DNA from 3 places in the Rhizobium sp. CAU 1783 genome. Region 1 is predicted to be linked to each of the others. Evidence: predicted binding sites of a transcription regulator. Region 1 holds the regulator's gene; each other region holds the start of a gene.

Region 1 (10,343 bases):
TGAACTTACGGTCACCGACATTCGTTTGCCGGACGATTCCCATTGGCTTTTCGACACCGGCATCGACCCTGTCGCCGGGGGTATCAGAAGCCGCGACGGCGTGCACGATCTTCCGACAGAGGCCGTGCAACTGCTGCTGCGGGCCGCGAGCCTGCCGAACGAAGGGGAACTGTCCAGGGGCAATGGTGGCGCCTTCGACCCGATGGGCGATACGGTCGACGTCGCGTTGCTGGCTGCCGCCCACAAGGGCGGGGTCAGAAAGGCGGACCTGCTGGAGAAATATCGGCTTGAGAAGCGGATTCCGTACGAGCCGGAACTGAAATATGCGGCCTCGTTCCATCTTGACGAAGAGCATCTGCACATCTTCGTCAAGGGCGCCCCGGAGATGCTGGGGACGATGTGCGGAACAATGCGCGTGGGCGAGCACACGGTGCCGATCGACCACGATCTGCTGCGTGGCCAGATGGATGCGATGACCGGAAGCGGCTTGCGTGTTCTTGCTTTCGCCGAAGGACGGCTGGCCCGTTCCGGCAGGGGCGACTATGGCGACCACCTGCTGTTCGACCTGACTTTCCTCGGCCTTGCCGGGATGCAGGACCCGATCCGCCCCGAGGTGCCGGCTGCTTTGGCGGCCTGCAGGACCGCCGGCATCGATGTGGCGGTTATCACCGGCGACGACCCCCGGACAGCAACGGCGATCGCCCGCGAGGCGGGGCTGCATTTTCGGCCGGAGGACGTCGCGACCGGAGAGCTTGTGGCGGAAGCGGCCGATGCGGGCGAAACCGCACTCGATGAACTCACCCGCCATGTCCGGGTTTTTGCCCGGGTGAAGCCCGACCAAAAGCTTGCGATCGTGCGGTCCCTGGCTCGCAACGGTCACTATGTGGCGGTCACGGGCGATGGAGTGAACGACGCACCGGCACTCAAGCACGCCCATGTAGGGGTGGCGATGGGCCGGGCCGGAACGGACGTCGCCAAGGAGAGCGCCGACATCATCCTGACCGACGACAATTTCGCCTCGATCGTCGCGGGGATCCGCGAAGGGCGCGTTGCCTACAGCAACATTCGCAAGGTTGTCTTCATGCTGGTTTCCACGGGCGCGGCGGAGGTGTTCCTCTTCCTGCTGGCGATGGTTCTGGGCACGCCGATGCCGCTTTCGGCCGTGCAGCTTCTATGGCTCAATCTGGTGACCAACGGCGTGCAGGATATTGCGCTGGTGACCGAGGCAGCAGAGGGCGACGAGCTCAGCCGCCCTGTGCGCCAGCCCGACGAATCGCTGTTCGACCGGTTGATGGTCCGGCGCATTCTCGTGGCGACGCTGCTCATGGGGGGCGGTGGATTCGCGCTGTTCTACTGGCTGATCGAAAACGGAATGAGCCATGTGGCTGCGAGCAACCTGCTGCTGGTGCTCTTCGTGCTGTTCGAGAACTTCCAGTGCATCAACAGCCGGTCGGAACGGCGTTCGGTGTTCCGCCAGTCGCTCGCTTCGAACCCGTTCCTCCTCATCGGAGTGCTCGGGTCACAGGCGCTGCACCTCGGGGCCATGTATGTGTCTGGCCTCAACAGCCTGCTTGGCATCAGCCCGATCACGCTCAGCGAATGGCTGTTGCTGCTGCTCGCGGGCTCCAGTCTTCTCTTCGTCAGCGAGATCGAGAAGGTCATCTACCGACGGCAATTGGCAAACATGCCCTGAACGTAGTCAAGTGCCGTCCGTAGTCATGAAAAAGGCCGACGGAATTCCGTCGGCCTTTTTCAGTATCAAGACGTGACTGTCAGACGATCAGCGCTGGCCGACCGGCACGTAGTCGCGCTTCGGTGCGCCGGTGTAGAGCTGGCGTGGACGACCGATGCGCTGCTGCGGATCCTCGATCATCTCGTTCCACTGGGCGATCCAGCCGACGGTGCGGGCGAGCGCGAAGAGAACGGTGAACATGGTCGTGGGGAAGCCAAGCGCACGCAGGGTGATGCCGGAATAGAAGTCGACGTTCGGGTAGAGCTTCTTTTCCTTGAAGTAGTCGTCGCTGAGCGCGATCTTTTCGAGCTCGAGCGCGACCTGCATCAGCGGATCGTCCGAATGGCCGGTCGCTTCCAGGACCTCGTACATGGTCTTCTGCATGATCTTGGCGCGCGGGTCGTAGTTCTTGTAGACGCGGTGGCCAAAGCCCATCAGGCGGAACGGGTCGTTCTTGTCCTTGGCGCGGGCGATGTATTCCGGAATACGGTCAACCGTGCCGATTTCCTGCAGCATGTTGAGGGCCGCTTCGTTGGCGCCGCCGTGGGCCGGGCCCCAGAGGCAGGCGATGCCGGCCGCGATGCAGGCGAACGGGTTGGCACCCGACGAGCCGGCGAGACGCACGGTCGAGGTCGATGCGTTCTGCTCGTGGTCTGCGTGCAGGATGAAGATGCGGTCCATGGCGCGGGCCAGAACCGGGTTCACCTTGTACTCGTCGCAGGGAACGGCGAAGCACATGTGCAGGAAGTTCGCCGCGTAGTCGAGATTGTTCTTCGGGTAAACGAAGGGCTGGCCGATGTGATACTTGTAGGCCATGGCGGCGATCGTCGGCATCTTGGCGATCATGCGCAGCGAAGCGACCATGCGCTGGTGCGGATCGGTGATGTCGGTCGAGTCGTGGTAGAAGGCCGAGAGCGCGCCGACGGTGCCGACCATGACGGCCATCGGATGGGCGTCGCGGCGGAAGCCGGTGAAGAACTTGCTCATTTGCTCATGCACCATGGTGTGGTGCGTGACGCGATAGTCGAAGTCCTTCTTCTGGGCAGCCGTCGGCAGTTCACCGTAAAGCAGCAGGTAGCAGACTTCGAGGAAGTCGCCCTTTTCGGCCAACTGCTCGATCGGATAGCCGCGGTGCAGAAGCACGCCTTCGTCGCCGTCGATATAGGTGATCTTGGATTCGCATGACGCGGTGGACGTGAAGCCCGGATCGTACGTAAAGGCGCCGGTGTGCTTGTAGAGGGCGCCGATGTCGACGACGTCAGGACCGATGGTGCCGGCCTTGACGGCCAGATCGACCGACTTATCCCCGAGTTTCAAAGAAGCGCTTTTGTCCGTCATGCTAATCCTCCGGAATTGGCGGGAGAGCGTCCGAAAGGGCGCCCTTGGGTTTAAGCGTAGGCATGTAGCTATATGATACGGAAGTTAATGCCAAGCTATCCAAAGGGCAAATTGTGCGTCGCGAAAAAGGCTGTCGCGCAGGGTGTCTCAGATTTAATCGATTGAGTAATTTATGCGGGAAAACTTCTTGTCGCGCTCGTGAAAATTGCTAGATTTCCTGTTGCGAACGCGCGGACCGTGGGGCGCCAATCGGCCAGCCGGCGCGGGGCAGGGGGCAGGCAATTGGTGGAGATTGCCGAAAGACGGGATGACCTCGACGCGGTGGGCGCGATGCCGCTGCAGCCGACGGCATATTTTGGCCGGAGTGCTGGTTCGCCTAACACGCTCGTGCGAACCGCTGGTCCCCGTGCTCGTCTCTCCGAACGCCTGACGCAGCTTTGGTATGGCCTCCTGGCGGACTTGGCGCGTGAGGCGGAGCATGGCCATCTTTTTCATTTCGTCCCGGTCTTTCTCGGAGCCGGCGCGGTTACCTGGTTTTCGCTCGCTCGGCCGCCTCCGACCAGCGTCCTGACGGGACTGCTGGCCGCACTCTTGTTCCTTCTTCTCGCCGCGGCGACCGGTCGGCCGCGACTGCGCGGAATGTTGGCGTGCGTGGTCCTGCCGGTTGCCGGCATGGTGCTGGCCGCCATGGAGACCGGCAGGCTGGGGACGACGATCCTCGACAGCGGCGTGACGACCATCGTCACGGGTATCGTCGAGAGGCGCGAGGCGGGGGCCAATGGCGAATGGCGCTACGAGATCCGCCTGACGGCAACGGCCGAGCCACGGTTGAAGCGGCCGCCCGAGCGGATCTCTATCCTGGCACGCGGCGCGAACCGGCCGGCTCTTCTGGGCGAGGCGATCCGGGGGCGGGCGCGACTTTCACCGCCTTCCGGGCCGGCGCTTCCGGGCCTCAATGATTTCGCCTTCGCCAGCTATTTCAACGAAATCGGAGCGGTGGGCTTCTTTCTCGGCCCGGCTCAGGCCGGCGCGGCCGGGATGGCGAGCAACGAGGGGTTCTGGATAATGGCCGACCGCGTGCTCTTTTCCTTGCGGGATCGGATCTCGACACGCATCCGCACGGAACTTGCGGGTGATCCCGGCGCCTTTGCCGCCTCGATCATCACCGGCGAGCGCCGCTCGATGTCGAAGGGCGCGACAGAGGCCTTGCGGCTCTCGGGCCTCGCGCACATCACCGCGATCTCGGGGCTGAACATGGCGCTGGCCGCGGGGATCTTCTTCGTCGGCCTGCGCAAGATCCTCAGCCTCCTGCCAGGGCTTGCCCAAACGATGCCGATCAAGAAGTTCGCGGCCTTCGGCGCGCTTGCCGCCGCCTTCGCCTACCTGCTGATATCAGGCTGCCAGGTCTCGGCGGTGCGTGCTTTCCTGATGACGGCAATCATGCTGGTCGCGGTGCTCTTCGATCGCCCGGCGATCAGCCTGCGCAACCTGGCCCTTGCTGCGATCGTGATCCTGGTGGTCAGCCCATCGGCGGTGATGGGGCCAAGTTTCCAGATGTCGTTTGCAGCGACGGCCGGTCTGATTGCCGGCTATGCCGCGTGGCGCAGCCGGCCGCGCAAGCCCTCCCTGCCATTCGCGATACCGGGTCTTTCCTTGCTTGCAGCAGGCGGGAAGATTCTTGGGGGGGCTTTCGCAACCTCCCTGATCGGCGGGTTGTCGACCGCGGCCTTCGCCGTTTCCCATTTTCATCGGCTGGCGCCGCACAGCCTGGAAGCCAATCTCGTGGCCATGCCGATCATCTCGATCCTCGTCATGCCGGCAGGGCTCGTGGCGATGCTGCTGATGCCTCTCGGTCTCGACGGGCCGTTTCTCTGGGTGATGGGGTGGGGGCTCGAATGGGTGATCGCCATCGCTGAGTGGATTGCCGGGTGGGACGACGCAATCCGCTTTTCGCGACTGCCGGGCTGGTTCCTGCCTCTGACCTCCCTCGGTCTGCTGATGTTGACGCTGCTCCGATCGCACCTCCGGCAGGCCGGAAGCCTTTTGCTCGGGGCGAGCCTACTCGCGGTACTCATCGCGCCGCTTCCACCGGTCGCCGACCTTTATGTGGCGGAGGACGGTCGCCTGGTCGGGATGTGGATGGAGCCAGGTCGGCTTGCCACCAACCGCGTCCGCCCTCCGTCGTTTATCTTCGACCAGTGGCAATCCGCACTTGGCTTTTCGGGCCATGAGCCGCCGGTATTCCTCGACAAAGCCGGCGACAAACAACCCTCTGGACAAGCCACCCAAAAGCAGGACGGGTCGAAGGCCGCGCAGGATGCGTTAGCGCCGGCAAAGGCCAGACCGCAACTTTCGGAGGCGGATCTGGAAGACGGCGAAAGGCGGATGAAGGCTGCACTCGCAAAAGCCTCCGGCCCGCGGTTCGCCTGTGAGGGAAAGTCATGGTGCGTCGCTGTCCTCGAGAACGGCTGGACCATCGCGACAGTCGAGGAGCCCGTCTTTGTCGGGGGCGCCTGTGACAGTGCGGATATCGTGATCGCGGCGAGGCGGACTGGATTTCAACGCTGCCAATCCGGCGCTCACCTTTTCACAGCCGAAACCCTCAGGCAGACCGGCGCGCTCGAAATCACGCTCGGTAATCGGCGGAGCCGCACATTGTCGGTCACCTCCGCCATCGAACGAGGAGACAATCGGCCATGGACCGTGCATCGCCTCTATGACTGGCGGACGGAACGTTTTGTCTTCCCGCCAACGCAGGACGAGTCGGCTCCCCGTTCCCACGAAAAAGGCGGGTTCGATGACCCGCCCTCGCTTCAGTGGTAACGCCGGATAAGGCCGACGAGCTTGCCTTGGATTTTCACCCGGTCCGGCGGGAAAATGCGCGTTTCATAGGCGGGATTCGCGGCCTCCAGCGCAATCGACGCTCCCCGGCGGCGGAAGCGTTTCAACGTCGCCTCCTCGTCGTCGACCAGCGCAACGATGATGTCGCCCGGATTGGCATTCGAGGCATTGCGGATGATGACCGTGTCGCCGTCGAGAATGCCGGCTTCGATCATCGAATCACCCTTCACCTCCAGGGCGTAGTGGTCACCGGAACCGATCATCTCGGCCGGAACCGTGATGTCGTGGGTGTTGTTCTGAATGGCCGAGATCGGCACGCCGGCGGCAATGCGGCCCATGACCGGAACGCTGACGGAGTTCGCGGCGTCCTCTACGGCGACCTTCGGCGGTGCGACCGGGGCGGGCTTGCCCAGGCTGCCCTCGATGACGCTCGGCGAGAAGCCGCGGCGCGGCTGGAGGCTCGGTGTATAGGCCTCGGGCAGCTTGATGACCTCCAACGCCCGGGCCCGGTTAGGGAGACGGCGAATGAAACCGCGTTCCTCAAGCGCCGTGATAAGGCGGTGAATGCCGGACTTCGAGGCCAGGTCGAGCGCATCCTTCATCTCGTCGAAGGATGGGGGAACGCCCGACTCCTTCATCCGCTCGTGGATGAACAGAAGCAGTTCCTGTTGCTTTCGCGTCAGCATGTTGCGGTGCCCCATTCGTGAAACAAATACAGAACATACACTATCTGTTCCATTTGTGTTCCGCAAGGGGATAAAAAAACGTGAAGAAGCCGTCAGATCTTGTGTTTTATCGGGAGGCCCGGTCCGCGGAATGGCCGCCTCAACGCATGCGACCGTTGACAGGGCAGTCCCCATATCGAATGACGGGGCCGGGGTCTGGTGTCCGCATGTGCGGCAGAGCGGAGACGGTGAGACATGTTTGGCGATATCGAGAAGAAGGTGTTCGGCAAGGCTGCGCATGAGCTCAGCGAAGCGGAACGCCGGGTCCTCAAGAAGGCCCGCGAGCGGCGGGTGCTTTCGACGAACGCAAGCGAGGATTTTCTCGCCGCCGCAACGCCCGGGCAACGACTTGCGGATTCGATCGCCCGGGTCGGCGGGTCCTGGGGTTTCATCGTCGGGTTCGGTGCCTTCCTGGTCGCCTGGGTGATCCTCAATACCGTCGTGCTGGCGACGCATGCGCTCGATCCCTATCCGTTCATCTTCCTCAACCTGTTGCTCTCGATGCTTGCGGCGATCCAGGCGCCGGTCATCATGATGAGCCAGAACCGGCAGGCGGCGCGGGACCGTTTCATGGCGGCCAAGGACTACGAGATAAACCTGAAGGCGGAGATCGAGGTGCTGGCGCTGCACCACAAGATCGATGAGCAGGTGCTGATCGAGCTCCAGGCGGCCCGGAGCGAGATTGCCGCACTGAAGGAAGCGGTGCTTGCCCTTTCATCGACGCGCGGGAGTGATTAGGTAGTCGCAAGAACGGTCTGTCAGGCGCAAGGAGTGCATTCCCGATGACATCCAAACAGCATGCGGTGGGAGCGGTCGACCACCTCGTCCTACCGGTTACGTCGCTCGAGGCGACACGCGCCCGGTTTGCTCAGCTCGGCTTCACGGTCGCGCCGGATGCGCGTCATCCGTTCGGGACGGAGAATGCCTGCGTCTTCTTCGGGGACGACACCTATCTCGAACCGCTGGCCGTCGGTAGCCGCGAAGAATGCGAGGCTGCAGCCAGGGCCGGCAACATGTTCGTCGCGCGGGATCAGGCGTTCCGCTTCCGCAACGGGCAGGAGGGCTTTTCCGCGATCGTGGTGAAGACGGTTGACGCGGATGCCGATCACGCGCGGTTTGCCGGCGCAGGCTTTTCCGGCGGACCGATGCTGCATTTCGAGCGCATGTTCAAGATGGCCGACGGCTCCGAGGTTCTCGGCGGTTTCAAGCTCGCCTTTGCCGCCGATCTCAGGGCTCCCGATTTTTTCCTGTTCGCCTGCGAACGGGTGAACCCGCTGCCCGCGGACCGCGGCGCGCTGGCCCGGCATGCCAATGGCGCACTCGGCCTCTCGGCGGTCGTGCTCGTCGAGGAAAACCCAAGCGATTTCCAGTATCTGCTCGAAGAGGTGTTCGAACAGCGCGCGGTGGAGGCGCACTCCTTCGGGATCGCGCTTCAGACAAGGAATGTGAAGGTCGAGGCGCTCACCCCTGAGGGGCTCGATGGCTATTTCGGTATCGACGCCCGAGGAGCCGGGCGTGGACTCAAGGGCCGGCTGGTCATGGTGCGCGTCGGCGATATCGGCGTGACAGAGCGCCTGCTCGCTGATAATGGCGTCGCATTCAGCCGCCGCGGCGCGCGCCTGATCGTTCCGCACGAGGCGGGGCAGGGCGTGGCCTTCGCATTCGAGGAGGTTTCATGAGCATTCAGACCAATTCCGAAGTCGTCGTCGGCGATGGTGCCGCCAAGGCGGTTTTCTCCAATTCGAAGCGTTTTGCGCTGATCGCCGGCCCCTGCCAGATGGAGAGCCGCGACCATGCCTTCATGATCGCCGGGCAACTCTCCGAAATCTGCCGGGAACTTGGGCTCGGGCTCGTCTACAAGTCGTCCTTCGACAAGGCCAACCGCACGTCCCTTTCGGCCGAACGCGGCATCGGCCTGGACAAGGCCATGGAGGTCTTTGCCGACCTCAAGAAGGAATACGGCTTTCCGGTACTGACCGACGTGCACACGGAAGAGCACTGCCGGCTGGTGGCGCCGACGGTCGACGTGCTGCAGATCCCGGCCTTCCTGTGCCGGCAGACCGATCTGCTGGTCGCCGCCGCCCAGACGGGCCGCGTGATCAATGTGAAGAAGGGCCAGTTCCTCGCCCCCTGGGACATGAAGAACGTGCTCAACAAGCTCAACGCCAGCGGCAACCCGAATGTGCTGCTGTGCGAACGCGGAGCGTCCTTCGGCTACAACACGCTGGTGTCCGACATGCGCTCCCTGCCGATCATGGCTGCGACCGGCGCGCCGGTGGTGTTCGATGCAACGCACTCGGTACAGCAGCCGGGCGGCCAGGGCGGCTCCTCGGGTGGCCAGCGAGAGTTCGTCGAGACGCTGGCACGCGCGGCTGTTGCCGTCGGTGTTGCCGGCCTGTTCATCGAGACGCATCAGGATCCCGACAATGCGCCGTCCGACGGCCCGAACATGGTGCCGATCAGCCAGATGAAGCGCCTACTGGAGAAGCTTCTGGCCTTCGACGCTGTCGCCAAGGCTGCCTGAGCTTAACTGGACAGGCTGACTTCATCATGGACGAACGCCGGCGCTTGCGCCGGCGTTTTGCGTTGGTGACGACGGCGGCGATGACCTTTCGGCTTCTGTCATCTCGCTGCCATTGTATTTTCCGCGTCTTCGATTAAGACAGGCCATCCTCAATCCCCACCCAGCAGCAGGGAGGCCCTCATGACTGCAATCACCGACATCATCGGCCGTGAAATTCTGGACAGCCGCGGCAATCCGACCGTCGAGGTCGATGTCTATCTGGAAGACGGCAGCATGGGCCGCGCGGCCGTGCCGTCGGGCGCCTCGACCGGTGCTCACGAAGCGGTCGAACTGCGCGACGGCGGCAGCCGCTATCTCGGCAAGGGCGTCGAAAAGGCGGTTGAAGCGGTCAACACCGAGATCTTCGACGCGATCGGCGGCCTCGATGCCGAGAACCAGATCCAGATCGACAACATCATGATCGAGCTGGACGGCACGGCCAACAAGTCGCGTCTCGGAGCCAACGCCATTCTCGGCGTGTCGCTCGCCGTCGCCAAGGCTGCCGCGGAAGCATCCGGCCTGCCGCTCTACCGCTATGTCGGTGGCCCGAATGCCCATGTTCTGCCGGTTCCGATGATGAACATCATCAACGGCGGCGCCCATGCCGACAACCCGATCGACTTCCAGGAATTCATGATCGTGCCGGTCGGCGCCGAAACCATTCGCGACGCGGTTCGCATGGGCTCGGAAGTGTTCCATACGCTGAAGAAGCAGCTCGCTGCCGACGGCCATAACACCAATGTCGGCGACGAAGGTGGTTTCGCACCGGGTCTGGCATCGGCTCCGGCTGCCCTCGACTTCATCATGAAGTCGATCGAAAAGGCCGGCTACCGTCCGGGCGAAGACGTCCATATTGCGCTCGACTGCGCCTCGACCGAATTCTTCAAGGACGGCAAGTATGTCCTCGAAGGTGAAGGTCGCACGCTCGAGCCGGGCGCGATGGCGGAATATCTCGCCGAGCTCTGCGCCAAGTACCCGATCTTCTCGATCGAGGACGGCATGGCGGAAGACGACTGGGCCGGCTGGAAGATCCTGACCGACAAGATCGGCTCCAAGGTCCAGCTCGTCGGTGACGACCTGTTCGTTACCAACTCCTCGCGTCTGCGCGACGGCATCAAGATGGGCGTCGCCAACTCGATCCTGG
Region 2 (10,343 bases), on a different contig from region 1:
TCTCGATGCCAAGTTGCGCGTGACGATGCGCGGTGAGATCCGCAAGCTTCAGCGCCGGCTCGCGACGACGGCGATTTACGTCACCCATGACCAGCTCGAGGCGATGACGCTGGCCGACCGCCTCGTGGTGCTGAACGGCGGGGCAATCGAGCAGATCGGCACCCCGCTCGAGGTCTATCACCGTCCGGCCTCGACCTTCGTCGCGAGCTTCATCGGCTCGCCGGCGATGAACCTTCTCGACGGCACGGTCGCCGGCGACCGGCTGATGATCGGCGACCTCTCGATCGCTTTCGAGCGGTCCGGCCATGTCGAAGGTCCGGTCACCATCGGCGTGCGCGGCGAGGACATCACACTTGCGGACGAGGGGCAGGATGGACTGCCGTTCGTGGTCGACTATGTCGAGGAACTCGGCGCGCACCGCCTCGTGCACGGCCATCTCGCAGGGCAGTCCTTGACCGCAGTGCTGCCGCTCGATGCGACGATCACCGATGAACTGAGGCTCACGGTCGCGCCGGACCGGCTGCATTTCTTCTCGAATGAAACCGGTCGCCGGATCGACGTGCCGACTGCTGGCTCCGGTTCTGCGCCCGTCGCGTCTTCTGTGCGCGAAACGTCGTTTGCCTGAGGTTCCGGACGCGGAATGTCGCGTCGGGCAAGCCTTGCCGATCGCGAAAATTTTAGCGATCGGCCAAAGTGTAACGTAACGGGCCTTTGCTACCATTCCGGAAGTTGAACGGATTAGGGAAGGCAAATGCCCTTGAAACTCCTGCTCGTCGGCATGGCCGGAGCCCTGCTTGCATCGCCACGCAACGGCAAGGCCGGCGAAAACCCGCCGGTGGTGTCTGCCAACAGCGGTCATCTGGCGCTGAAGCCTGCGCCGATCAATCCGGAATGGATCATTCGCGGAACGCCGCTCGCCCGTGTCGGCGACCATTCAACGAGCACCGACGAGGCGAGCTCGACGGCCGTGTGGGACTGCACCGCCGGCGAATTCCGCTGGTATTTCGGCTGGGACGAGACGGTGGTCATCCAGGAGGGCGAGGTCCATGTGACGGCGGAAGACGGTTCCGAGCGCATCTTGAGGACCGGTGACATCGCCTATTTCCGTGGCGGCACCTGGGCGACCTGGCGCGTCGACAACTACGTCCGCAAGATCGCCTTCCTGCGCAAGCCGTTCCCTGAACCGCTGGCCACGCTCTATCGCCTCCGCAACGCGCTGCGCTCGCCTTCCGCGAAGGGTCTGTTCGGCTGAGGGGACATTGATCCTCGATCAGCAAAATTGACCCTGGCCGGCGTTGCCTTTCCCGGGGAGGCAGCCTAAATCTCGTGTGCTTTCAACGAGGGGCAGGCCATGGCGAAGATCACCAATGTAGCGGTCCAGATGGACCATGTTTCCAGCATCAACATTGCTGGCGATTCCACCTTTGCCATGAGCCTCGAAGCCCAGGCACGCGGATACCGGTTGTTTCACTACACGCCGAACCAGCTCGGCATGCGCGACGGCCGCGTCTTCGCGGTCGCCCAGCCGATGGAGCTGCGCGACGTCAAGGGCGATCACTACACGCTCGGCGAGCCCGAGCGCATCGACCTTGCCACGATGGATGTTGTCCTGCTGCGCCAGGATCCGCCCTTCGACATGGCCTATATTACCTCGACCCACCTGCTCGAGCGCGTCCATCCAAAGACCCTGGTGGTCAACGATCCGGCCTGGGTGCGAAATTCACCGGAGAAGATCTTCGTCACCGAATTCGCGGATCTGATGCCGCAGACGCTGATCACCCGCGATCCCGCCGAGATTGCCCGTTTCCGCGACGAGATGGGTGACATCATCCTGAAGCCGCTCTACGGCAATGGTGGTGCCGGGGTTTTCCACTCGGCCCGCGACGACCGTAATTTCACCTCGCTCATCGAGATGTTCCACCAGATGTTCCGCGAGCCCTTCATCGCCCAGGCCTATCTGCCGGCGGTCCGCAAGGGCGACAAGCGCATCATCCTCGTCGACGGCGAACCGGTTGGTGCGATCAACCGCGTTCCGGCGGAAACCGACAGTCGCTCCAACATGCATGTCGGCGGACGCGCCGAGGCGACCGAACTCACGGCGAGGGAAAAGGAAATCTGCGCCCGTATCGGGCCGGCGCTGAGGGAACGCGGCTTCCTTCTGGTCGGCATCGACGTGATCGGTGACTACATGACCGAGATCAACGTGACGTCGCCGACCGGCATCCGCGAGGTCAAGAAATTCGGCGGCGCGGACATCGCATCCCTGCTTTGGGACGCGATCGAACGCAAGCGCGCCTGAACTGCGGTCCGCCCGGGTGGCGGACCGGCTTTGTTCTCGTCTTGCAACCGCATACAACTCGTCATCGCGCGACACGCGAATTTGTTCCTTGAATGTTCTTGTTTTCCGGCGCTGCCTGTGCCAGATTGCAATCGATAGCCCGTGCAAGATGTAGTTGCGCGGAGGGCGATCTGGCTTTCTCGGGGGCGGGCAATGGTGGCGCGTGTCAGTACAGTCGCATTCCAGGGCATTGAAGGGGTTCCGGTCGACGTCCAGGTGATGGTCGCGCCGGGTAAGCTCGGCATGCAGATCGTCGGTCTGCCCGACAAGGCGGTGGCGGAAAGCCGGGAACGGGTACAGGCCGCGCTGCACGCTTCGGGCCTGGCCCTTCCCCCGAAGCGGGTGACGGTTAATCTGGCCCCTGCGGACCTCCCGAAGGAAGGCTCCCATTTCGACCTGCCGATCGCCCTTGGCCTGATGGCCGCCCTCGGCGCCATCCCGGGCGATGCGCTAGCCGGCTATGTGGTGATCGGCGAACTCAATCTTGACGGCACGATCGCGCCGATCGCCGGTGCGCTTCCAGCGGCGATCGGCGCCAATGCGCTCGGAAAGGGCCTGATCTGCCCCCTGGATTGCGGAGCCGAGGCAGCCTGGGCCGGCGCCGACATCGACATTCTCGCCCCCCGCAGCCTGATCGCGCTCGCCAACCATTTCCGCGGCACCCAGGTTCTCACCCGGCCGGAGCCGGCGATCCGCGCGCTGCCCGCCAACATGCCCGATCTCGCTGACATCAAGGGGCAGGAAAGCGCCAAGCGTGCGCTGGAAGTCGCAGCCGCCGGCGGACACAACCTCGCCATGGTCGGGCCGCCGGGGTCGGGCAAGTCGATGCTGGCCGCGCGTCTCCCGTCGATCTTGCCGCCGCTTTCGGCCGCGGAACTGCTCGAAGTGTCGATGATCCACTCGATCGCCGGCCAACTGTCCGGCGGCAAGCTTTCCGACCGCCGGCCGTTTCGCACGCCGCATCATTCGGCGACTATGGCCGCCCTTGTCGGCGGGGGGCTGCGCGCCCGCCCGGGCGAGGCCTCGCTTGCCCATCACGGCGTGCTCTTTCTCGACGAACTGCCGGAATTCGCGCCGCCCGTCCTCGATGCGCTGCGCCAGCCGCTCGAAACCGGCGAATGCATCATCGCCCGCGCCAACCATCGCGTGACCTATCCCGCGGAATTCCAGCTCGTCGCGGCGATGAACCCTTGTCGTTGCGGCATGGCGGGGGAGCCGGGTCATGTCTGCGCGCGCGGTCCACGTTGCGTCACCGACTACCAGTCGCGCATTTCGGGTCCGCTGATGGATCGGATCGATATCCGCATCGACGTGCCGGCGGTCCAGGCGACCGATCTCATCCGCCCGATGGCGGCGGAAACCAGCGCGGCGGTGGCGAAACGCGTGGCCCTCGCCCGGCAATTGCAGCGCGATCGCTTCGAGGCGGCGGGTATCTCCGGCGTGACGACCAATGCGCGCTGCTCGACGGCGCTGATCGAGAAGGTTGCCGAGCCGGACGCGGCCGGCCTCCAGCTGTTGCGGGATGCCGCCGAGAAGTTCAGGTTTTCCGCCCGCGGCTATCATCGGGTGCTGAAGGTGGCGCGTACGCTCGCTGATCTCGACGGGGCGGCCCTGCTCGGCCGCATCCATCTGGCCGAGGCGATCTCCTATCGCATCGCCACGGATCGGCTATCCGCGGCCGCGTAAGGGATGGGCTCTCGCTGCCCGTTCAGCCCCGTGACTAGGTGGCGGCGATTGTCCGTTGGCGCGAACCGGTGCAGCGGAGGAGACGAGATGGCGCTGGCTGGCTGGCGGTAGGTCGAGAGGGACGAAAAAGGGGCGCCCTGGGCGCCCCTCGACGGTTTTTCTGGAGGCCAAACGCGCCCTTACTCGCCGAGGCCGGCGAAGAGCGCGGTCGAAAGGTAGCGTTCGGCGAAGGACGGAATGATCACCACGATGGTCTTGCCGGCGTTTTCCTCGCGCTGGCCGACCTTGATCGCCGCTGCCAGCGCAGCGCCCGAGGAAATGCCGACCGGAACGCCCTCCACGCGGGCGACGAGCCGGGCGTTCTCGAAGGCTTCGTCATTGGTAACGGTGACGATTTCGTCATAGATCGTGGTGTCGAGGATCTTCGGGGCAAAGCCTGCGCCGATGCCCTGGATCTTGTGCGGGCCGGGATTGCCGCCGGAAAGCACCGGGCTGTCGGCCGGCTCGACCGCGATCACCTTGACCGAAGGCTTCTTGGCCTTCAGCACCTGGCCGGTGCCGGTGATCGTGCCGCCGGTGCCGATGCCGGACACCAGGATGTCGACGCCGCCGTCGGTGTCGTTCCAGATTTCCTCCGCCGTGGTCTTGCGGTGGATCTCCGGGTTGGCCGGGTTTTCGAACTGCTGCGGGATGACGGCGTCGGGCAGGGTGGCCGCCAGTTCCTCGGCCTTGGCGATCGCGCCCTTCATGCCCTTCGGCCCTTCGGTCAGCACCAGTTCGGCGCCGAACAGCGCCAGCATCTTGCGACGCTCGATCGACATTGTTTCCGGCATGGTGAGGATCAGCCTGTAACCCTTGGCCGCCGCCGCGAACGCCAGCGCGATGCCGGTATTGCCCGAGGTCGGTTCGATCAGCGTCGTCTTGCCGGGAGTGATCTTGCCCTGGGCTTCCAGGCTCTCGATCATCGCGACGCCGATGCGGTCCTTGACCGAGGCGATCGGATTGAAGAATTCCAGCTTGGCGAGGAGGTTGGCCTTGACGCCCTTTTCCTTCGCCAGCTTGTCGAGGCGCACGATGGGCGTGTCGCCAATCGTCTCGGTGATCGAGGCATAGACGCGACCGCGGCCCGGTTTCTTCGTTTCCGACATTGTGTTTCTCCCTTTGCTGGATGCGTGGCGGCACCATAGGACCAAACCCGCATACTCGCCAGAACCCTTTGACCAGGCTTCGCCGTCTGCTTGGAAAAAAGATGGCGGCAAGTGCCATGCCGGGCGAAACTTCTTTCAGGCTTCCTGTTCGGGCCTCTCGTTCAGGCGCGGGCCGCGATATAAGCCGCCGTCCCGGCGAGCACGCTTGCCGCCGAGCGGTTGAGCAGCTTTAGCGATGCCGGCTTCTTGAGCAGTGCGCGGGCCTGTGACGCCAGCAGGATATAGGGGATGAGCACGGACATCAGGACCACGAAGGTGACGCCCGTAAGGGCTGCATAATCGCGCATGGTGATCTCTTCGAGCGGGATCAGCGTGGGAACCAGTGCCACGTAGAAAAGCATGGTCTTCGGGTTGCCGAGCGTGACCAGCAGGCCGGAGAGGAAGGAGAGCCCTATCTTCGTGTCCCGTTGCGCCTCGATATTCTGCGGCAACAGGCCGGCGGTCCAGAGCTTGAAGGCGATGTAGAGCAGGTAGAGGGCGCCGAGGAACTTGATAATGAGGAAGGGCGTGGTGAATGTCTGTGCGACGAGCGCCAGACCGAGGATCACCGCCGTCAGATAGCAGAGGTCGCCGAGGATCAGGCCGAGCCCCATGAAGAAGGTGGGACGAAAGCCGGAGCCGAGGGCACGTGCCACGATCGCCGTCATGCCCGGGCCGGGAATGGCCGCGGCGATAAAGAGGGCGCCGCTATAGGCGAGAAGCGTGGCGGGTGTCATGCGGTCCTCCGGGCATGTGGATCAGCTTATCTGGGCCCCATGACCTAATCCCGGGCGGGCGAACTTGCAATGGTGACAAGTTCCCCGTTGTCGCCGACGGTCGCCTTTGTTTAGGTGCCTGATCAATTCGTCACCCAGGGACCTGCCATGCCGTCTTCCGCCGCCCTGATCGCCTTTGCGCTCATCTGCCTGGGAATGGTTCTGACGCCCGGCCCGAACATGATCTACCTGGTCTCGCGGTCTATCTGCCAGGGGCCGGCAGCCGGGCTCGTTTCGCTTGGCGGCGTGGCGCTCGGTTTCGTCTTCTACATGCTGATGTCGGCACTCGGCATCACCGTGCTGGTGATGGCGGTGCCCTTCGCCTACGACCTGCTGCGGTTTGCCGGCGCCGCCTATCTCCTGTGGCTTGCCTGGCAGGCGCTGCGTCCCGGTGGCCGCTCGCCGTTCCAGGTGCGCGACCTGCCGAAGGACAGCACGCGCAAGCTGTTCACCATGGGACTGGTCACCAATCTTCTGAATCCCAAGGCGGCTGTCCTCTACCTGTCGCTCCTGCCACAGTTCATCGATCCGTCGCGCGGCGTGCTCCTTCAGTCCGTCGTGCTCGGTGCGACCCAGATCGCCATCAGCGTGACCGTCAATGCGATGATCGCCGTCACCGCCGGTTCGATCGCGCTCTTCCTCGCCGGACGTCCCTTCTGGATGACGGTCCAGCGCTGGCTGATGGGTACCGTTCTCGCGGGGCTGGCGCTGCGCATGGCGACCGAAGCCCAGCGCTGACCGCGCAGTGACGCCGCCTGCGCCGTCGGCATGAATGCTCCTCAGGCGACGGGCCGCATGAAGCTTCGTTCGTAGCGGAGAATGCATCGGGTCTCCTCGGCATAGGCGAACGCCGCCTGGCATTCCGCATCCGTGGCCATGCGGCTCCGGTAGATTTCGTAGTCTGCGAGCGAGGGAAAGCTGAACAGCGCGAGCGCGATGTCGTTCGCGCCCTCGTGTGGCAGAAAATAGCCGTGATGTGTCCCGCCCAGCCGGTTCACGAGGGGAATCCAGAGCCTCGCATAGTGTTCGAACTCGGCCAGCTTGTAGGGGTCGATGACGTAACGGAGGAAGCAGGTGATCATGGGCGGTCTCCCGGTGTTGCAGGTGTTTTCAGTTGAAACGGGCTCCAGTTGAGCGTCGTCGCGATGGCGGCAAAGAGGATGGCATAGCCACCGATGGCCTGGGTCAGTGTGAGCACATGGCCGAAGGCGAAGAGATCGACCGCGACCGCCACCACCGGATAGAGGAAGGACAGCGTTCCGGTCAGCGCGACCGGCAGCTTCTGGATTGCGCCGTAGAGCAGTGCATACATCAGCCCCGTGTGCACGAAACCCAGCGTGACAAGAACGGACCAGGTTCCGAGGCCTGTCGGCAGCGTGTCCCAGTCCGCGAGCGGCGCCAGCATCAGAACACCCGTCGCAACCTGGATCAGCGCAATCAGTTGGGGCGGCGTGCCGCGGAGCTTGCGCGCGGCAAGGGCGGCCAGGGCGTAGAAGAAGGCGGCCGCAAGCGAGAGAAAGATGCCGAGCAGATAGCCTCCGGCCCCGGTTGGGGAGCCGATCTGCGCGCCGCCAAGCGTCATGACCGCCGTTCCGGCAAAGGCGACGGCGAGCCACGCCAGCCTGTCACGCGAGATCGGCTCGTTGAGGAAGGCGAGGCCGAGGCCGACCAGCAAGAAGGGCTGTACGTTGTAGACGATCGTGGCGACCGAGATCGAGGCGAGCGGGTAGGCGGAAAAGAGCGCCAGCCAGTTGAGCACCAGCGCTACGCCGCCGCCGATCGCCAGCATCAGCTTTCGTCGATCGAGCAGCGAGACGCGGAGATGGCCGCCGGCAAGGCAGATCGCCACAAGGGCCGGCAGCGCAAACAGGCAGCGCCAGAAAACGACATCGACCGGCGGCTCGCCGGAGGTCACGACGAACCATCCGATCGTTCCCGAAACGACCATCGCGGCCGTCATTTCCAGTATTCCGCGTGTGTGGGGTCCCGTCATGGCGCTCTCCTTCGATGGGACGCATCATAGCGCGGTCTCGCGCCGGATTGCTTCTCGACGATGAGGCGTTTAGGCTTGTTTCTCTAATAATGTTTGGAGGTTTGGTCGTGCAGCCTAACGGAGTCTCTGGCCTCGACGCCATCGACCGCAAGATCGTCGAGGCGTTGGCCGTCGATGCCCGTCTGTCCCTCAAAGAACTGGCTGCTCGGGCTGGCCTGTCGTCTCCCAGTTGCTCGGAACGCCTGCGGCGACTGGAAGAACGCGGCGTGCTCACCGGCTACAGCGCCGAGGTGGAGCTCAGTTCGCTCGGTTATCCGCTCGAGGCGATCGTCAGGGTACGACCTCTGCCGGGTATGCTGCACGTCGTCGAGAAGATCATCCAGGAGACCCCGGAAATCACCGCATGCGACAAGGTGACGGGCGACGACTGCTTCATCTGCCGCATGGCGGTTCGCAGCATGACCGATCTCGACCGTATCCTGGAACGGGTCGTAGAGCGGGCACAGACCAACACGTCGATGATCAAGTCGACCCCGGTCAAACGACGGTTGCCGCCCTTCGTCGGCTGAGGGGACGGTTCAACATTCCGCCACCGGCGAAAGGCAGGCGGCCCCGGTCACGCGACCCCGGTCGAGCCGAAGCCGCCGGCGCCGCGCGTCGTCTCCGATGCCGAGGTCACCTCCACGACGCGCGCCTGGACGACCGGTGCGATGACCACCTGCGCGATCCGCATGCCGCGGGTGATGTCGAACGCCTCCTGCCCGAGATTGACGAGCAGCACCTTCACCTCGCCGCGATAATCGCTGTCGATGGTGCCCGGCGTGTTGAGGCAGGTGACGCCGTTCTTGAAGGCCAGCCCCGAACGCGGGCGGATCTGCGCCTCGAAACCCTCCGGGATCTCGAACACGAAGCCGCTCGACACCAACGCCCGCTGGCCGGGCTCGAGACGCATCGGCTGGCCTTCCGCGACGGCGGCCCGAAGGTCCATGCCGGCGGCTCCGGCGGTCTCGTAGGCAGGCAGGGGAATGTCCTCGCCGTGTGGCAGCCGGACGAGATTGAGCTGGGGGCCGATGACATCGCGCATGACGTTTCCTTCTTGCCGGGCGTTCCGCATCCCCAATTGCATATTCGGCCCCAACTCGCTAGATAACCGCCCAACCAAAAGGATTTTCAGCACATGGCCGAAACGCTCGCAGAGGCGGTCTCCCGCCGCCGCACCTTCGCGATCATCGCGCACCCGGACGCCGGTAAGACCACGCTCACCGAAAAGCTGCTGCTGTTCGGTGGCGCGATCCAGCTCGCCGGCGAGGTCAAGGCCAAGAAGGATCGCATCCAGACCCGTTCGGACTGGATGAAGATCGAACGCGAGCGTGGCATCTCGGTCGTCACCTCGGTGATGACCTTCGAATACGAAAGTAATGTCTTCAACATCCTCGATACGCCCGGTCACGAAGACTTCGCCGACGACACCTATCGCACGCTGACGGCCGTCGACGCCGCGGTCATGGTGATCGACGCCGCCAAGGGTATCGAGCCGCGGACGCTGAAGCTGTTTGAAGTCTGCCGCATGCGCGACATCCCGATCATCACCTTCGTAAACAAGATGGACCGCGAGAGCCGAGATCCCTTCGAGATCCTCGACGAGGTCGAAGAGAAGCTGGCGCTCGACACGGCTCCGGTCACTTGGCCGGTCGGCCGGTCGAAGACCTTCGCGGGCTCGTACAATCTCGCCGCCAGCACCTTCCGCGGCTCCGACACCCAGGTCGAGCCGCTGCCGGTCAACGGTCCGCAGGCGATCGCCGACCGGCTGCCGGAAAACGAGCGCCAGGCCTTCATCGAGGAGCTTGAGCTCGCCCGCGAGGCCTGCCGTCCCTTCGATCGGCAGTCCTTCCTCGAAGGTCACATGACCCCGGTCTTCTTCGGCTCCGCGCTTAAGAACTTCGGGGTGCGCGACCTGATCAATGCGCTCGGCGATTTCGCTCCGCCGCCGCGCGACCAGGTGGCCGACACACGCACGGTTCATGCCAATGAGGACAAGATGACGGCCTTCGTCTTCAAGATTCAGGCCAACATGGACCCCAACCACCGAGACCGCATCGCCTTTGCCCGCATCTGCTCCGGCAAGCTGGAGCGCGGCATGAAGGTTCGGCTCGCCCGGACCGGCAAGCAGATCGGCCTCACGGCCCCGCAATTCTTCTTCGCCTCGCAGCGCCAGCTCGCCGACACCGCCTTTGCCGGCGATGTCGTCGGCATCCCGAACCACGGAACGCTCCGCATCGGCGATACGCTGACCGAGGGTGAGGCTCTGGTCTTCCAGGGCGTGCCGAACTTTTCGCCGGAAATCCTGCGCCGCGTCCGTCTCG
Region 3 (10,343 bases), 270 kb from region 1:
CAGTGATCGGGCCACATGACCTGCGGCTTGCCGGAGAGTTCGCCCATTTCGAAGGGCTGCTTGCCGGGATGCTGCGATGCGAAGCTGCCGTGGTCGGCGGGGTGCCAGTCCTGCGAGGCGACCACCAGATCATAACCGCCGCCTTCGATCAGGGCGTTGGCGACAGGCACCACCGCATCGCCGTCGGCGACGGGCAGGTTGCCGCCCGGGCAGAAGCCGTTCTGAATGTCGATCAGCAGCAAGGCTCGGGTCATGGTCGCGTCCTCATGGTCGGTGTGCGCTGCAAGATGACAAGGCGCGGGACCCGGATCAAGGGGCTTCATACGGCTTCGCCTTCACGCGAGCGGTTTCGCCCCGTGGTGTGCCAGATTCTACTGTCCTCTCCCTTTTCGGGAGGTGTTCGGCCGGGACACGATCGCGTGCCGCGACTAAAGCTAAATACATGACACCCGATCGTGTCCCGTTCGGTGTCTTTTGCCGGGCAAACTTTGTCTCTCTGCGCGGATGACGGCACCTTTTCCAGGGTTGCGTTCGCGGCTTTTTGTCCTTCTTATCCCGCGACGCCACGAAAGCCGGGGAGATCCCCGCCAGTCGCCAGTCCAATCATGTGTGCCCCACAGGCACGTCCCGCCCTTCAGGCGAGATGGAGACCCTTCATGCCCGGCCCCCGGGGAACGGTCCGCGTTTCGACCGCGACACCGGGGCACCGGTCCCGCCTCGCCGGCAACGCAACCGGTGTAACCGATGGCGGGACGAGGCAAGTGTGGCGGCATCCTGCGGGGCGGGGACGAATGACGGCCGGTGACCTTGAATCCGCTGGCATTTCACGTTTTTTCTTCCCCCTGTTCGCCGGCGTTCGGGACAAGGGAATGCGCGGGCGGCAATGTCGATGGCCGACTGCCCCGGCGCCTGAACGGAACGGGCCGCGCGGTTGTCCGCTGCGGCCCGGTTTCTCGATCGGCGTTGTCGTCCGGAGGCTTGCCGGCTCAGAGTTCGGTCGAGGTTTCTTCGACGATCGGCGTTTCGGCGGGAGTCTCCGTCGTCTGCGTCGTCTCGGTGGTTTCGGTCGGCGTGGTCGAAGCCGTTTCCGTCGTGTCGACGGTGCCGTCCGCGGCGGCGGGATCGGCGGCGGCGGTATCCGTGGTGCCGGTATCGGCGGTCGGGTCCGTCGTGTCGGCCGTTTCCGCCACGGGTTCGGTCCCCGTTGCCGTGTCGCCGGTATCCGATCCGGTTGCCGTCTCCGTTCCGGTGCCGTCGGTCGTCCCATCACCGGTTGTCGCGGTGTCGTCGGTGGCCGGGGGCTCTTCGGCAACGGGCGCTTCTGCCGCAAGGGCTTCGCGGATCTGGTCGATCTTGCCGACGGCCGTGCCGACGCCGAGCTGTTCCTTCGCCCAGGCGAGCGCCTCGGGGGAAATCGTGCCGGTCTTGGTGGCAGCGGCGAGGGCCGCCTCCAGAGCGGCATCGCCGAGTGCCGGATCGTCGACGGCGGGCGCCGTGCCGTTGGCCATCTCGTAGGCGGCATAGGCGCTGGCAAAGGCCGAAATGGCGCTCATGCGCGGGTCGGCGGTGTTCATCAGTGCCTTGTAGTTGCGCTTCAGCGAATTCAGGCCGGCGAGTTCGGCCGCAGGCTTGGCGGCGGGCTTTGCCGTGGGCACCGGTGCCTTGGCGAGCTTGTTCTTCTGGCCGGTCGTCTTGGTGGCCGAGGCCGTCTTGGTGGTCTTGGACTTGCCGCTCTTGCCTGACTTTTCTCCGGTCGTCGATGCCGACTTCTGCGACTTCGAGGACGAGCCGGCCGAGCGCCCCGATTGGCTGGATTTGCCGCTGTTGCCGGAGGAGTTGCTGCTCTTGCCGCCGCCGCCACCATTTCCTCCGCCGTTTCCGCCACCATTGCCACCACCGTTTCCGCCGCCCTTACCACCACCATTGCCCCCCTTGGCGAAGGCTTCAGGCGAAAAGTCGGCGGCGCCGAAGGCGAGCGGCGAGGCGGCGAGGACGAGTGAAAGGCTAAAGGCGGTGACGAGACGGGACAGGCGCATGCAATCCTCCAAGGTGAGATGATCGCAGGCTAGACAGACGCGCCGATGGCGTCGAGCCGAACATTGCGAAAGCGTAAAGAACTAATTTAGAGGTGCACTAGAATGTTTCACGTCCGTTGCCCGGAACGGTACGATCGTCGGTTCCGGTTCGACTGGGCGGGGCCTGGGGAGGTGGCAGAACCCTTGCCGCAAACCTTGACGGACCGGGCGCAAAATCCTCGCGGAGGGGCGTTTCCGCCGGTCCGCCGCCACCTTTGGCGAGCCTTGGGCGTGTGCCGAAACGGAACGTTAACCATGTTGATTCTAAACACGTTTTGTAACGTGAGGATGTTTCGCATGAAGAATGACGCCATGACCGGCCAGGCTACCCCTTCCATCGCCTTTTTTCCGCTCGCAAGCCGCCGCGACCTCGTTCGCCGCTCCGCCGTCGAGCTCGATCAATGCCATGGACCGGCTGCCGTCGATTACTGGCGTACCACATGCCGTGCGCTCGGCAACGAACTCCTGGCGCTCGGTTGCCCCGAAGAAGAGATGCGGGCCGAAATCATGGATTTCCAGGCTGCCGTGCAGATGGAACTGATGTGGCTGCATCGCGGGGAAGAAGCGCTGGGGTGAGGGGGCTTGGTCGCTTGCCGCTTTCGGCAGCGACGCCTCGGGTAACCCAAGATCTCGCGTTCGATTGTTCCGATTGCCTGTTGAACCTTGATCGGCTCCCCGCTTCACGCGCTCTGGTGCTGCGGCCTGACACCCCCCTCTGTCACTTCGTGACATCTCCACCTCAAGGGGGAGATTGGCGGCAACACGTTGCATTCGCCTTCATCCAGCCCGGTTGTGTTCCGCGAAGAGCGAGCGAGGTTGGTTATGATCGATCTCCCCCTCGAGGGGGAGATGCCCGGTAGGGCAGAGGGGGGTAGCCGGGCAATCAGCGGGGAGCGTTCCCCTCACACCTTCTCGACAAACCCGTCCAGCACGCGCTTTTCGCCGGCGCGGTCGAAGTCGATGGTGAGCTTGTTGCCCTCGATCGAGGCAATGTTGCCGTTGCCGAACTTGATGTGGAAGACGCGGTCGCCGACCGAGAAGCGCGAGGGTTCCTGGCTCGTCGACTTGGCGACCAGTTCTCCGTCGATGGTTTTTCCGCGCGGGCCGCTTTCGCCGTAGCCGATGCGTTCGACCGCGTGGCCGGAGCGGGTGCCCCAGTTGTCGCGGGTGGCATCCGACTTGTTTTGTTGGGCCCGTTTCCAGCCGGGGGTTTCGTAGGAATTGGCGAAGGGGTCGGCCTTGTCGAAGCGGGACTGGCCATAGCCGCCGCGCCCGTAGCCGCCATAGGACTGTTCGCTTTCGGCGACCTCGACATGGGTGACGGGCAGTTCGTCGAGGAAGCGCGACGGCATGGTCGACTGCCAGAGCCCATGGATGCGGCGGTTGGAGACGAACCATATGTGGCAGCGGCGCTTGGCCCGGGTGATGCCGACATAGGCGAGGCGTCGTTCCTCCTCCAGCCCCGAGCGGCCGCCTTCGTCCAGTGCGCGCTGGTGGGGGAAGAGGCCTTCCTCCCAGCCGGGCAGGAAGACGGTCTCGAATTCCAGTCCCTTGGCCGAATGCAGCGTCATGATCGACACGGCGTCCATGTCGGCATTCTGCTCGGCATCCATGACCAGGGAAACGTGCTCGAGGAAGCCGCGCATCGATTCGAAGGTTTCCATCGAGCGGATGAGTTCCTTCAGGTTTTCGAGGCGCCCGGGGGCCTCGGCCGACTTGTCGTTCTTCCACATGTCGGTGTAGCCGGACTCTTCGAGGATCTGTTCGGCGAGCTCGATATGCGGAGTCGTTTCAAGCAGTTCCGACCAACGTCTGAAGTATTGAATCACGTCGAACAGCGCCTTGCGGGCCTTCGGCTTGATCTCGTCGGTCTCGATCAGGTCGCTCGCGGCGGCAAGCATGGGGATGTCGCGGGCGCGGGCATAGTCGTGGAGCGCGCGGATGGTGGTGTCGCCCAGGCCCCGCTTCGGCGTGTTGACGATGCGCTCGAAGGCAAGGTCGTCGGCCGGCTGGCAGACGAGGCGGAAGTAGGCCATCGCATCGCGGATCTCGAGGCGCTCGTAGAAGCGCGGGCCACCGATGACGCGGTAGTTGAGGCCAAGTGTCACGAAGCGGTCTTCGAATTCGCGCATCTGGAAGGAGGCGCGCACCAGGATCGCCATGTCGTTCAGCGCATGCTTTTTGCCGTCGGCATCGCCGCGCTGCAGCCGCTCGATCTCCTCGCCGACGGCACGGGCTTCTTCTTCCGAGTCCCAGGCCGCATGGACCATGACCTTCTCGTCGTCCGGGCTGGTGCGTTCGGTGAAGAGCGTCTTGCCGAGGCGGCCCTCGTTGTGGGCGATCAGGTGGCCGGCGGCGCCGAGGATGTGTTCGGTCGAGCGGTAGTTGCGTTCGAGCTTGATGACCTTGGCGCCCGGAAAATCCTTTTCGAAACGCAGGATGTTGTCCACCTCGGCGCCGCGCCAGCCGTAGATCGACTGGTCGTCGTCGCCGACGCAGCAGACATTCTGCGGCACGCCCGGCGGCCGCTGGGCAAGCAGCCGCAGCCACATGTACTGCGCCGTGTTGGTGTCCTGGTACTCGTCGACCAGAATGTATTTGAACCTCTGGTGATAGTCCTTGAGGATGTCCGGATTGGCTCGGAACATGCGGATCGGGTGCAGCAGCAGGTCGCCGAAGTCGCAGGCGTTGAGCGATTTCAGGCGGTTCTGGTAGGCGGCGTAGAGTTCGCGGCCCTTGCCGTTGGCAAAGGCGCGGGCGTCGCCTTCCGGGATCTGCGAGGGATCGAGGCCCTTGTTCTTCCAGCCGTCGATCATCGCGGCGAACTGCTTGGCCGGCCAGCGCTTGTCGTCGATGCCCTCGGCCTGGATCAACTGCTTGATCAGGCGGATCACGTCGTCGGTGTCGAGAATGGTGAAATCGGAGCGCAGGCCCACCATTTCGGCGTGGCGGCGCAGGATCTTCACGCCGATCGAGTGGAAGGTGCCGAGCCAGGGCATGCCCTCGACCGCGCTGCCGACGAGCAGGCCGATGCGCTCCTTCATCTCACGGGCGGCCTTGTTGGTGAAGGTGACGGCGAGGATCTGGCTGGGGAAAGCCCGGCCGGTCGCGAGAATATGGGCGATGCGGGTGGTGAGAACGCGGGTCTTGCCGGTGCCGGCGCCGGCGAGCACCAGGACCGGGCCATCCAGCGTTTCGACGGCTTCGCGCTGCTCCGGGTTGAGGCCGGAGAGATAATCGGGCACGCGGGCCTGGTCGCGGGCGGCCACCGCGCGTGCGGCAATGCCGAGGCCGCCGGGCGCCGGGGTGGATGACGCGGCATTGCCCCTTGCGGTGCGCTCGGCCGGCTTGCGGGGGGCGGGCTCTTCGTCGTCGAAGAAGGGAATGTCGTCGAAACCGTTACTCATGCGGCTCAATGTAGTGATTCGAGCCCGAAAGGCGAGTCAAGATGTTCCCCTTTCATTCTGAGCAGGCGGCTATCCGCAGGAAGCTCGCGTGGCGCGGGACGGGACAGCGGAAGTGCGGCGGGTCGCCAAAGGGAGGAACGGCGGCGAAAAGCAGTGCGGGATGACATTTTCGTAATGTTGCTGTTTCCGCCTTGCCGTTTGTGCCCTGCGGCGAAATATTGCCCGCGACGACGACAGGCATTTTGTCCGAAGCCGTTTCAGGCCGCGTTTCCTCCCAGCCGCGACGCCTGCGGCCGGACCGGAGTTTTCCATGGCATTCTGGAAGCAGTTGACCCTCAGCGTGGCGGCCCTCGTCGCCGGTGTCTTTCTCTGGACCTGGCTGGTGCCGGGGGCCGACGGCGTGCTGCGCCGGATCGGCGTTCCGGAGGGCATCGTGGCGCTCGTTTCGCCGGCCAAGCCGGAAGGCGCCGCCACCGCCACGAACGGGCAGGGCGGAAGCCAGCCACAGGGGCAAGCGCAGGGGCAAAGCCAAGGGAAGGGCCAAGGGCAGGGGCAGGGCGGCAATCGTCGCGGTGCCGCCCAGGCGCTGGTGGTGGTGCAGCCGGTTGCGACAGGCACGGTCAACGACCGGCTTTCAGCGCTCGGCACCGGTGAGGCGATCCAGTCGGTGACAATCATGCCGCAGGTTTCCGGCACGCTGTCTGAAATCGCCATCCGCTCCGGCGACCGGATCACCAAGGGTCAGGTGATCGCCCGGCTGGAGAACGAGGAGCAGCGGATTGCCCGCGACCAGGCGCAGGTGGCGCTGAAGAGTGCCGAAGAGAAGAACCAGCTCTACGAGAACCTAAAATCGGCCGCCTCGCGGATCGACGCCTTCGATGCGGCGATCGTGCTCGAGGGCGCCAAGCTGGCGCTCTCCTCGACCGAACTCGAGCTGAAGCGGCGCGACATCGTCTCGCCGATCGACGGGGTTGCCGGCATCGTCACGGTCAATCCGGGCGACAACGTCACCACGGCAACGGCGATCGCGACCGTCGACGACCGCTCCGAACTGCTCGTCGATTTCTGGGTGCCCGAGCGCTTCGCGCCGATCATCGAGGTTGGCCAGCCGCTGACGGCGACCGCCGTCGCCCGGCCCGGAAAGCTCTATTCCGGCAGTGTCGAGGCGGTCGACAACCGTATCGACGAGGCGAGCCGAACGCTGCGCATCCGTGCGCGGATCGCCAACGAGAACGACGACCTGCGCGCCGGCATGGCGTTCAACGTGACGATGGCCTTCGAGGGCGAGCGCCATCCGGCGGTCGACCCGCTGTCCGTGCAGTGGGACAGCAAAGGCTCGTTCGTGTGGCGGGTTGCCGCCGGAAAGGCGGAAAAGGTTCCCGTCCGCATCATCCAGCGCAATCCGGATGCGGTGCTGGTCGAGGCCGATCTCGCCGAGGGCGACCGCGTGGTTACCGAAGGCGTGCAGCGTGTCAGGGCCGGGCGACCGGTCCAGGTGGTGGGCGACGAGGCGGGTGCCAAGCCCGCCGACGGCGAAAAACCGGTAGCGAGCCGATGAGCGGGATTTCAGGGCAAGAGGGCGCGGTGCCCGCCGACGAGAAGGACGTGGCGAAGGCCGCCCCCGACGGGCAGACCGGCTTCACGGCTCTCTTCATCCGTCGGCCGATCTTCGCGGCCGTGACCAATGCGCTGATGGTGGTCGCCGGACTTGCGGCGTTCTACGGCGTCGAAGTGCGCGAACTGCCGGACGTCGACCGGCCGGTGATCACGGTCCGCACCAGCTTCGACGGCGCCGCGCCGCAGACCATCGACCAGCAGCTGACGACCGTGATCGAGGGGGCCGTGGCGCGCGTCGCAGGCCTCAAATCGATATCCTCGACCTCTTCCTTCGGCAACAGCCGGGTGACGCTCGAATTCTCCGATGCGACGGACCTCAACGTCGCGGCGAGCGACGTGCGCGATGCGATCTCGCGTGTTTCCAACAGCCTCCCGGACGATGCCGACGAACCGCGCATCGTGAAAGCCGATTCCGACAGCGATCCGATCATGCGGCTCGCGGTCACCTCCGACAGGATGAACCTCGAAGACCTGACGCTTCTGGTCGACAACGAGATCTCCGACCGCCTCGCCTCCGTCGACGGGGTGGCGGACATCGAACTCTATGGCGACCAGGACAAGATCTTCCGGGTCGACGTCGACCAGTCGGCGCTGGCAAGCCGCGGTCTGACCGTCGCATCGCTCAACTCGGCGCTGTCCAACATCGCCTTCGACGTGCCGGCCGGTTCGATCACCAGCTCGACGCAGGACATCGTGGTTCGGGCGACCGCCGACCTCAAGACGCCGGAAGACTTTACCCGGCTGATCATCGGGCCGAACGTGCGGCTCGGCGACGTGGCGACAGTGACCTTCGGGCCGGACCTTTCCAGCACCGCACTCCGCTCGAACGGCAAGGCCGGCATCGGCCTCGGCATCATCCGGCAGGCGCAATCGAACACGCTGAGCATCTCGAACGGCGTCAAGGCGATGGTCGAGCGGCTGCAGGCCGAACTGCCGAAAGGAACCGAGATCCGCATCACCAGCGACGACGCCGTCTTCATCCGCGGTTCGATCGACGAGGTGGTGAATGCGCTGGCGCTCGCCGCGGTGATCGTCATCGGGATCATCTATCTGTTCCTGCGCGACTGGCGCGCCACCATCATTCCAGCGGTCACCATGCCGGTGTCGCTGATCGGCACGCTGGCGGCGGTCTACCTGGTCGGGTTCTCCATCAACATCCTGACGCTGCTCGCGATCGTTCTGGCGACCGGCCTCGTGGTCGACGATGCGATCGTGGTTCTCGAAAACATCGTGCGCCGGCGGGGCCAAGGGCTCGGGCCGCGGGCAGCGGCGGTGCTCGGCACGCGCGAGGTGTTCTTCGCCGTCATCGCCACGACGGCGACGCTTGCCGCGGTCTTCATCCCGCTTTCCTTCCTGCCCGGGCAGGTGGGCGGCCTGTTCCGCGAATTCGGCTTCGTACTCGCCTTCTCGGTGACGCTGTCGTCGATCGTTGCGCTGACCCTCTGCCCGATGCTCGCCTCGCGGATGCTGACCGCCCATGCGGTCGAACATCACACAGGCCCACTGGCGCGCTTCGGCGATGGCTTTGCCGCATTCTATCGCCGCTCGCTCAGCGCCTGCCTCAATGCACCGCTGGTGGTGGTGTCGATCGCCGTCGCGTTTTCGCTGATCGCGCTTGCCGCCTTCTCGCTGATCACCAACGAGCTGACGCCGCGCGAGGACCGTTCGTCGGTCATGGTGCGCGTGACGGCGCCGCAGGGGGTCAGCCTCGACTACATGCAGGACCAGATGCGCCGGATCGAGGAGGCCATGCAGCCGCTGCGCGACAGCGGCGAGGTGGCAAACCTGTTCTCGATATCCGGCTTCGGCAGCAACAAGAACAGCGGCTTCATGGTCCTGACGCTCGCCCCCTGGGGCGAACGGGAGCGCAGCCAGGACCAGATCGTGCAGGACGTCAGCCGCATCACGCAGGGCATTCCCGGCGTCAACGCGACGGCCATGCAGCCGAACAGCCTGCGCATCCGCGGCGGCGGCAGCGGCCTGCAGTTCGCGCTTGTCGGGGCAAGCCACGAGCAGCTGACGGAGGCGGCGATCAAGGTCGTGGCCGATCTGGAAGCCGACGGCAGCTTCGATAATCCGCGGCTGTCGAACGACATCAGCCAGGCGCAGCTCGGCGTTTCGATCGACCGCGAGCGGGCAGCCGATCTCGGGATCGACATCACCGGTCTCGCCCAGGCGCTCCAGTCGCTGCTCGACGGGCGCTCGATCGGCGACGTCTTTGTCGACGGCGAGGCCTATCCGGTCAAACTCACCTCGACCACGCGGCCGATCGACGACCCGACCGATCTTGAGAACATCTTCCTCAAGACCACCGATGGCAAGACCGTGCCAATGTCGGTGATCGCCCAGCTCGAGGAAAAGGCGGTCGCGCCGTCGCTCGGCCGAGAACAGCAGCTCGCCGCGGTGCAGATCACGGCCGGGCTCGGGCCGGGGCTTTCGCTCGGTTCGGCGCTGGAAAAGGCGAACGCGATCGCCGAGCCGCATCTGCCGGCCGGTGCCCGGCTGCTGCCGCTCGCCGAAGCGGCGACCCTCAACGAGAACAGCAGCGGCATGGGATCGACCTTCGGCTTTGCCATCGTGATCATCTTCCTCGTGCTGGCGGCCCAGTTCGAAAGCGTGCTGTCGTCGATCATCATCATGGCGACCGTGCCGCTCGGCCTTGCCTGCGCGGTCTTCGCGCTGTTGCTGACCGGCACGAGCCTCAACGTCTACAGCCAGATCGGGCTGGTCATGCTGGTCGGGATCATGGCGAAGAACGGCATCCTGATCGTCGAGTTCGCCAACCAGCTGCGCGACCGCGGGCAGGGCGTGCGGGAAGCCATCGAGAATGCCGCGAACCTGCGCCTGCGGCCGGTGATGATGACGATGATCGCCACCATCCTCGGCGGCGTGCCGCTGGTTCTGGCGCATGGGGCCGGTGCCGAGGCCCGCATCGCGCTCGGCTGGGTGATCGTCGGCGGCCTCGGCTTCGCGACCGTGGTGACGCTCTATGTGACGCCGCTCGCCTATCTGGGGCTCGCGCGCTTCGCCAAGCCGCATGCGGACGAAGAGGCGCGGCTCCAGAAGGAAATGGAGGTTGCGGCGGCCATCGAAGCGGGCGAATAATGGCTTGTTCCCGAAGGGGCAAGGCAGGGAGGCGGACGATGACCACGACCAGGCGCGACATCACCATCGAGATGCCGGACGGTTCCGCCGAGGCGAGCCTTTTCACGCCGCGGGCCGGGGCGAAGGATAGGCTTCCCGG

What was found. Region 1 encodes LexA, which represses DNA repair genes until DNA is damaged. Its sites were predicted from a motif close to TGTTCNNNNTGTGTTCNG; they were not measured.
Region 2: a site for LexA is predicted at 2,382-2,399, ahead of ACX93L_RS08320 (YifB family Mg chelatase-like AAA ATPase). Genes of this name have one in related genera too.
Region 3: a site for LexA is predicted at 5,525-5,542, ahead of ACX93L_RS04330 (ATP-dependent helicase). Genes of this name have one in related genera too.

What each region holds. Positions count from the first base shown of each region.
Region 1 covers NZ_JBTOLM010000001.1:1,221,422-1,231,764, forward strand. Annotated here, with positions in the region: gene ACX93L_RS05605 (cation-translocating P-type ATPase) at 1-1,693, shown strand, start outside; gene gltA (citrate synthase) at 1,781-3,070, opposite strand; gene ACX93L_RS05615 (ComEC/Rec2 family competence protein) at 3,356-5,893, shown strand; gene lexA (transcriptional repressor LexA) at 5,884-6,597, opposite strand; gene ACX93L_RS05625 (DUF1003 domain-containing protein) at 6,832-7,374, shown strand; gene ACX93L_RS05630 (VOC family protein) at 7,419-8,315, shown strand; gene kdsA (3-deoxy-8-phosphooctulonate synthase) at 8,312-9,160, shown strand; gene eno (phosphopyruvate hydratase) at 9,341-10,343, shown strand, end outside.
Region 2 covers NZ_JBTOLM010000002.1:325,127-335,469, forward strand. Annotated here, with positions in the region: gene ACX93L_RS08305 (sn-glycerol-3-phosphate import ATP-binding protein UgpC) at 1-625, shown strand, start outside; gene ACX93L_RS08310 (cupin domain-containing protein) at 752-1,252, shown strand; gene gshB (glutathione synthase) at 1,352-2,299, shown strand; gene ACX93L_RS08320 (YifB family Mg chelatase-like AAA ATPase) at 2,492-4,024, shown strand; gene cysK (cysteine synthase A) at 4,204-5,172, opposite strand; gene ACX93L_RS08330 (LysE family translocator) at 5,334-5,948, opposite strand; gene ACX93L_RS08335 (LysE family translocator) at 6,096-6,725, shown strand; gene ACX93L_RS08340 (NIPSNAP family protein) at 6,767-7,069, opposite strand; gene ACX93L_RS08345 (DMT family transporter) at 7,066-7,980, opposite strand; gene ACX93L_RS08350 (Lrp/AsnC family transcriptional regulator) at 8,070-8,549, shown strand; gene dut (dUTP diphosphatase) at 8,597-9,064, opposite strand; gene ACX93L_RS08360 (peptide chain release factor 3) at 9,158-10,343, shown strand, end outside.
Region 3 covers NZ_JBTOLM010000001.1:953,774-964,116, forward strand. Annotated here, with positions in the region: gene pncA (bifunctional nicotinamidase/pyrazinamidase) at 1-254, opposite strand, end outside; gene ACX93L_RS04320 (hypothetical protein) at 987-2,036, opposite strand; gene ACX93L_RS04325 (DUF6074 family protein) at 2,373-2,651, shown strand; gene ACX93L_RS04330 (ATP-dependent helicase) at 2,978-5,482, opposite strand; gene ACX93L_RS04335 (efflux RND transporter periplasmic adaptor subunit) at 5,793-7,040, shown strand; gene ACX93L_RS04340 (efflux RND transporter permease subunit) at 7,088-10,204, shown strand; gene ACX93L_RS04345 (dienelactone hydrolase family protein) at 10,243-10,343, shown strand, end outside.